One region of the Streptomyces sp. NPDC001634 genome, then DNA from elsewhere that is predicted to be linked to it. Evidence: riboswitches for the same ligand, from Rfam matches in the RefSeq annotation. Region 1 holds a riboswitch; each other region holds the start of a gene.

Region 1 (2,191 bases):
CCCCGCCCCGGCGGCGATGCCGGCGGTCCGGCCGAGCGAGACGTCCACCACCAGCAGCACCGACCCGGTGAACGCCAGCATCAGCACCGCCATCCCGACCGTGGCGAGGCGGGAGGAGATCCGCACGATGGCGGGCTTGGCGTTCTTCTGGAAGAGCGAGCGGTGCAACGCCGCGGGCGTGGTGAACAGGGCCGCCGCCAGAACGGCCAGCAGGAGCGTCGTGACGTATGTGGCGCGCTGGACCGTGTCGAGCGTGGTGAAGCGCTGGGTGAAGGCCAGGGTCAGCAGGAAGGCGAAGAGGATCTGCACCCCGGTCTGGGTGACGCGCAGCTCCTGCAGCAACTCGGCGAAGTTGCGGTCCGCGCGCTCCAGGGGTGTTTCGTGCCGTGCCTGGTGGGGAGGTCGGTCGCCCATGGTGAACGAGTAACCGTTCCGGCCCTCCTCACGCCCTGGTGGGGTGACGGCGCACCGTGCCGTCACCCCACCCGGCCGTGTCAGCTCACCCGGCCGTACCACACGCTCCTCGTCCAGATCTTCTCGAGCCGGACCACGGAACCGGTCTTCGGGGAGTGCCAGATCTTTCCCTTCCCGGCATAGATGCCGACGTGGTAGATGTTCCGGCCCGAGTGGAAGAACACCAGGTCTCCCGCCCTGCGCTGCGAGGCCGAGATGTGGTGCGTCTTGTTGTACTGTGCCGCGGCCGTACGGGGCAGGGTCTTGCCCGCCTTCTTGTACGCGTAGAGCGTGAGCCCCGAGCAGTCGAAGCGGCGCGGTCCGGCGGCGCCCCACTGGTAGGGGGACCCCTTCTTCGACGCCGCGATCTGAAGCGCCTTGATCGCCGGAGTCGCGGCCACCGCGTCGGCTGCGACGCCGGGGGCCACGATGCTGCCGCCGACGGCGGCGATGGTGAGGGCCGAGGCCGTACCGGCCCGGGTCAGCAGCGACGGGACACGATTGAGCGCAGTCATGCGCAACCCTTCGTCAGCCGCCTGTGAAGGATGACCTGTCGGATTCGGGCTGGCGAAGTAGCCCGGCCGCTGACGCGGCTTCACCCCAAGGACCGTCCGGATCTCTCCGGTGGCCCGCCTTGCTGGGTCCTCCACTCCTGCCGATCCACTCCTGTCGACCGGTCATCCGGGCGGTGGCAGGACTCGGCGTCCGCCCGGACCGCCCCGCCGCGGTGGCGGGGGCTTGTCGTCAGGAAGGGATCTTCACCTACGGAAGTCGGAAAATCACAATGGAATCGGTGGTTTGTGGTGTTACTCACCAACCACCCGTTCGGCTGGACAGCCCCCTGTTCGAAGGGGGTTGAGGGGTCTGACGAGCCTCCCACCTGCACAGAAACGCCCGATTCGACCCCGGGGCTACGCGCGTTGCGGAGTATTTTCGGGCCCCCGGCCGGAGGGGTGCCTACTCCGACCGGGGGTACACCATTTGGTTCGTTTGAGTCGGAGGCGGAGCCGTTCGTCACCTCATGCGTGACGAGCAGCATTCCGATCGCGTCAACTGTCCTGCTCCGCCGAAACGGTCACTGTCCGTCAGTCCGGTCCCGGCGGAACCGCGACTCGTGCCGCGCGGCGCTCACCGTCCAGGACCCGGAGCGCGCGGGCGAGCGTCGGGCCATGCAGTTCGTTCTCCCCGCGCTGGTGCATCAGCGTCAGCGCGTCCCGCAGGGCCGCTGCCTTGCTCACCAGGGCCTGGGCGGCGCGCAGTCCCCGGTACGTGTCCCCGGAGTGCGCCGGATTGATGCGGCCGAGCAGGTCGACGATGTCGAGGTAACGGTCGATCAACTCCGCCTCGGCGCGGGTCAGTGCAGGCAGCGGGGGCAGTTCGGGCGGCAGCATCGGCGGCTCACCTCGCGCCGGGCGCGGTACGCGAGGCCTTGCGGCTCGCAATGATGCGGTCGACCAGTCCGTACTCCACCGCCGCCCGTGCGTCGAGGATCTTGTCCCGCTCGATGTCGGCGGCGATCCGCTCCTGGCTCTGCCCGGTGTGCCGCGCGAGCATCTCCTCCAGCCGCTCGCGGGTGCGCGTCAATTCCTCGGCCTGGATGAGCAGATCGGTGGCCTGCCCCTCCAAGGGCTCGGGCAGGGACGGCTGGTGGATCAGCACGCGGGCGCCCGGCAGCGCGGACCGCTTGCCCGGTGTGCCGCCGGCGAGCAGTACGGCCGCGGCGGACGCCGCCTGGCCG
Region 2 (2,191 bases), on a different contig from region 1:
CTTCGTCCCCCTCCGCGAAGGCGACCGCCCACTCCGGCAAGGGTGACAGCGGCGCGAGCGACTCCCAGGGTTCGGGGAGCTCGTCCACGCCCACCGCGAAGGGTGAAAAGTCGGACAAGTCCGGGCAGGATGGCGCCTCTTCGACTCCGAGCGCGAGTGCGACCTCCGGTGTCGGCCGTCATCGCGGCGGCAGTGCCGACGAGAGCGCCACGGACGGTCGTACGGCCGACTCGACCGGTCGGCACGCCTCACGAGACTCCGCCACCGCAAGCGACTCCGTCGACGGCTCGTACACCGTCCGTCCCGGAGACAGTCTGTCGGTCATCGCCGACTCCCTTGACCTCAAGGGTGGATGGCTGGGGCTGTACGACGCGAACAAGTCGGCGGTCGGTACCGATCCCAACCTCATTATTCCCGGTCAGAGCCTTGCGCTCGATTCCGCACCGGCCACGGAACGGCCCTGAACTACCGTCCGGGCGGGGTGTGTTCACGTCCCGCTTCACGTCAAATGTCCGGTTTGGCGAAAGTGAGAGATGGGTCTCAATAGCCCTGATCGTCTTTGAAAATCGGTGGATCGACTGTTTACGGTCGTGACCGCTCGCCATAGCGGGCCCCAACGGTTGCAACGCCGAATCCTGCCAGCGGCCGTATGGGAACAGTCGTCGCGTCATGCGCCGTAGGCAGGAGCGGGGGACCCAAGGTAGGCGCCGCGCCCGGGAGTTGGCTGACCGGGAGCGGCTTGGGGTGAAGCCGTGCATCGAGAGGTGCGCGGCCGGGCAACTCAACCGGCTCGAACCCGACAGCTCACCTCGCAGGCGTCGGTGAGGGGATCGAACCATGCTGTGTTCCGGCAACGGCAAGCACCGCCGCCCGTCCAAGACCACTCGCGTCATCGCGCTCGCCGGCGTCACCGGCGCTGCCATCGCCGCCCCGCTGCTCGCGGCCGGCAACGCCTCGGCCGCCACCGCCGCCCAGTGGGACGCCGTCGCCCAGTGCGAGTCCGGCGGCAACTGGTCGATCAACACCGGAAACGGCTTCTACGGCGGTCTGCAGTTCACCAACTCCACCTGGGCCGCGTACGGCGGCACCGCCTACGCTCCGCGCGCCGACCTTGCCGGCAAGGCGCAGCAGATAGCCATCGCCGAGAAGGTCCTCGCGGGCCAGGGCAAGGGCGCCTGGCCGGTCTGCGGCAAGGGTCTGACCAGCACCCCGTACAACGGCGGCGGCAGCAGCTCCTCGAGCAGCGCGAAGACCACCACCCGCTCGACCGCCCCGAAGAAGGCCTCCCGTTCGGCCCAGCGTCCGGCCGCCCCGAAGGCCGCAGCCACCCCGAAGGCCGTCACCACCCCGACCGGCGCGACCGTCAAGAAGGGCGACGGCGAGTACAAGGTCGTCAAGGGTGACACCCTCAGCGGGATCGCCGCGGCGCACCACGTCGCCGGCGGCTGGCAGAAGCTGTTCGAGCTGAACAAGGACATCGTCAAGGACGCCGACCTCATCTACCCGGGTCAGCAGCTGCACTTGAAGTGACGCCCGGCTCGTAGTCGAACCACAGCGCTCTCATATCCCTGGTCCCCATAGTGGAGGCCCGGTGAGAGCCACCACCGTCCCCACGGGCTCCCCGCCCCGGTGCGTTTTCCCCCGTACGCACCGGGGCGGGGTTTTTCCATGTCGGCCCCACCCTCGCCCCGCGATTTTCCACTTCCTTTGTTCCGGGCGGGAACAATGGGTACCGTCAGTCCTGTCCACGGGACGGTCGGTCGGCTGCCGACAGCCCCGGGACGGTTAGGCTCTAGTCGCAAGGCACACCAGCCCCGCACTTTCAGCGTCACATTCCACGAAGGAGATGCTCGTGCCGTCCATCGACGTCGTCGTAGCCCGGGAAATCCTGGACTCCCGAGGCAACCCCACGGTCGAGGTCGAGGTCGGCCTCGACGACGGCAGCACGGGTCGTGCCGCCGTTCCGTCCGGCGCCTCCACCGGCGCCTTCGAGGCCATCGAGCTCCGCGACGGTGACCCCAACCGCTACCAGGGCAAGGGCGTCGAGAAGGCCGTCCTCGCCGTGATCGAGCAGATCGGCCCGGAGCTGGTCGGCTACGACGCCACCGAGCAGCGCCTGATCGACCAGGCGATGTTCGACCTGGACGCCACCGACAACAAGGGCTCCCTCGGCGCCAACGCCATCCTCGGC
Region 3 (2,191 bases), on a different contig from region 1:
GCCTGCTTCGAGTTCGAGGCGGCCGAGGAGACCTGGGTGCTGGGGCGGCCCCGGGTGCGGCTGCGGCTGACGTCCTCCGTGCCGCGCGGGCAGGTGGTCGCCCGCCTCTGCGACGTGGCACCCGACGGGACGTCGACGCTCGTCACCCGGGGCGCCCTGAACCTGTCGGCGCGCCACGGCCCGGACCGGGCGGTCCCCTGGGCCCCGGGGGCCACCGAGGACGTGGCGTTCGAGCTGAACGGCATCGGCCACGCCTTCCCGCCGGGCCACCGCATCCGGCTCGCCGTCTCCTCCGCGTACTGGCCGTGGCTGTGGCCGCAGCCGGGTTCGGAGACCGGCCTCACACTGGACCCTGCGGGCAGTGCACTCGAACTGCCCGTACGGACAAGGGAGTCGGGCGCGGACATCGCGTTCGGTGAGCCGGAGCACTCCGAGCCGCTGGGCGTCAGCCGGCCGGCCACGCTCGACGAACCGCGCCCGGAGCGCCTGGTGGTGCGGGACGTGGCGAAGGGTGAGTGGCTCCTGGTGGTCGACCCACGCCGCAACGGCACCCGTGTGTATCCCGACGGTCTCGAAGTGACCGAGGACACATTGGAGGCGTACACCATCGAGGACGCGGATCCGCTGACCGCCCGCACCCGCTCCGACCGGTCGATCCGGCTGCACCGCCCGGAGGCGGGGTGGGACGCGAGGGTGGAGACGCACTCCGGGATCACCTGCACCGCAACGGACTTCGTCGTCTCGAACGAGCTCGTCTGCAAGGACGGCGACGAGGTGGTGTTCCACCGCACATGGGAGAAGCGGGTTCCGCGCACGGCGGGTTAGGGCGGCGCGCCCACTGGGCCCAGCTCCGGGCCACCACCACACTCGTGAACTATTTGTCCGAATTTGCCGGAATCAGGGTGAGTGACCCATGTCCACTTCACCCAAGTTGATTCCGGCCCCCGCCCATTGGGCATTGCGGTCGGAGCACGTGAAATAGGTCACGCCCGAATGAGACGGGGCGTTTCGGGCACGTCGCCAACTCCCCCTTTGCTGGTGGCAACTTGAACCCGATTCAACGCTGGGGGTCACCCTCCCTATTCCCCCATTTCAACGCCAATCCGGAAGGACTGTGACTTCCGAGCTTGTTCCCGACATGTGCTCTCGCATACCTTCCATTCGACCCGAGCGGAACGCCGAATCCTGCCGCCGCTCGAGAACCCTTCGACCCACTGAGGCAGGAGCGGGGGAACCAGGTAAGCCGCCGGGCCGGACATCACACCGGAACGGCTTGGGGTGAAGTCGTGCCCTCGACACCGAGGACACGGCCGGGCACCTCCCCGCCCGAACCCGACAGCTCACCTCGCAGGCGCCGGAGAGGAATGCGACATGTCCGTTTTCGCCCTGCCCGCACGCCGTCGGGACCGCGGCTCCAAGGCCGCCCGCCTCACCCGTGCCGTCGCTGTCGCGACGACGGGTGCCGCCCTTCTCGCCGCCCCGGTCATCGGGGCTACCAGCGCTTCCGCCGCCACGCCGGCCACGACGTCCGCCGTGAGCACCGTGGCACGCAAGGGCAACCTCGACACCTGGATCCGTCAGTCGCTGGCCGTCATGGCGCAGCACCGGATACCCGGGACGTACAACGGCATCTACCGCAACGTGATGCGCGAGTCGTCGGGCAACCCCAGGGCCATCAACCTCTGGGACTCGAACGCCGCTAAAGGCATCCCGTCCAAGGGGCTTCTGCAGATCATCGACCCCACGTTCCGGGCGTACCACGTGGCGGGCACGTCCTTCAACCCGTACGACCCGGTCGCGAACATCACGGCCGCGTGCAACTACGCCGCGCACCGGTACGGCTCGATCGACAACGTCCACAGCGCGTACTGATCCGCACGGGCCGGGAAGCTACCGGCCCGTGAGCAGTCTTTCGAGGACGACGGCGATGCCGTCGTCCTCGTTCGACGTGGTGATCTCGTCGGCGACGGCCTTGAGTTCCGGGTGGGCGTTGGCCATGGCGACCCCGTGCGCGGCCCAGTCGAACATCGGGATGTCGTTGGGCATGTCGCCGAAGGCGATGGTCTGCGACCGGCTCAGGCCGAGGTACTCGGCGGCCAGCGCGAGCCCCGTCGCCTTGGTGATGCCGCATGGCTGGAGTTCGACGGTGCCGGGCCCGGACATGGTGACCGTCGCGAGGGAACCGACCGCT

What was found. Region 1 has a riboswitch for cyclic di-AMP ahead of ABT186_RS00165 (C40 family peptidase). Riboswitches for the same ligand answer to the same signal wherever they lie in the genome.
Region 2: another riboswitch for cyclic di-AMP. It lies ahead of ABT186_RS06075 (transglycosylase family protein); the one in region 1 lies ahead of ABT186_RS00165 (C40 family peptidase).
Region 3: another riboswitch for cyclic di-AMP. It lies ahead of ABT186_RS15695 (transglycosylase SLT domain-containing protein); the one in region 1 lies ahead of ABT186_RS00165 (C40 family peptidase).

The regions. Positions count from the first base shown of each region.
Region 1 covers NZ_JBEOZU010000001.1:31,206-33,396, forward strand. The annotation lists gene ABT186_RS00160 (DUF6328 family protein) at 1-414, opposite strand, end outside; gene ABT186_RS00165 (C40 family peptidase) at 495-968, opposite strand; cyclic di-AMP (ydaO/yuaA leader) riboswitch at 973-1,157, opposite strand; gene ABT186_RS00170 (hypothetical protein) at 1,539-1,844, opposite strand; gene ABT186_RS00175 (ATP-dependent Clp protease proteolytic subunit) at 1,852-2,191, opposite strand, start outside.
Region 2 covers NZ_JBEOZU010000006.1:163,242-165,432, forward strand. The annotation lists gene ABT186_RS06070 (transglycosylase family protein) at 1-464, shown strand, start outside; cyclic di-AMP (ydaO/yuaA leader) riboswitch at 663-833, shown strand; gene ABT186_RS06075 (transglycosylase family protein) at 838-1,530, shown strand; gene eno (phosphopyruvate hydratase) at 1,847-2,191, shown strand, end outside.
Region 3 covers NZ_JBEOZU010000020.1:69,479-71,669, forward strand. The annotation lists gene ABT186_RS15690 (CocE/NonD family hydrolase) at 1-825, shown strand, start outside; cyclic di-AMP (ydaO/yuaA leader) riboswitch at 1,167-1,367, shown strand; gene ABT186_RS15695 (transglycosylase SLT domain-containing protein) at 1,372-1,872, shown strand; gene ABT186_RS15700 (HAD family hydrolase) at 1,891-2,191, opposite strand, start outside.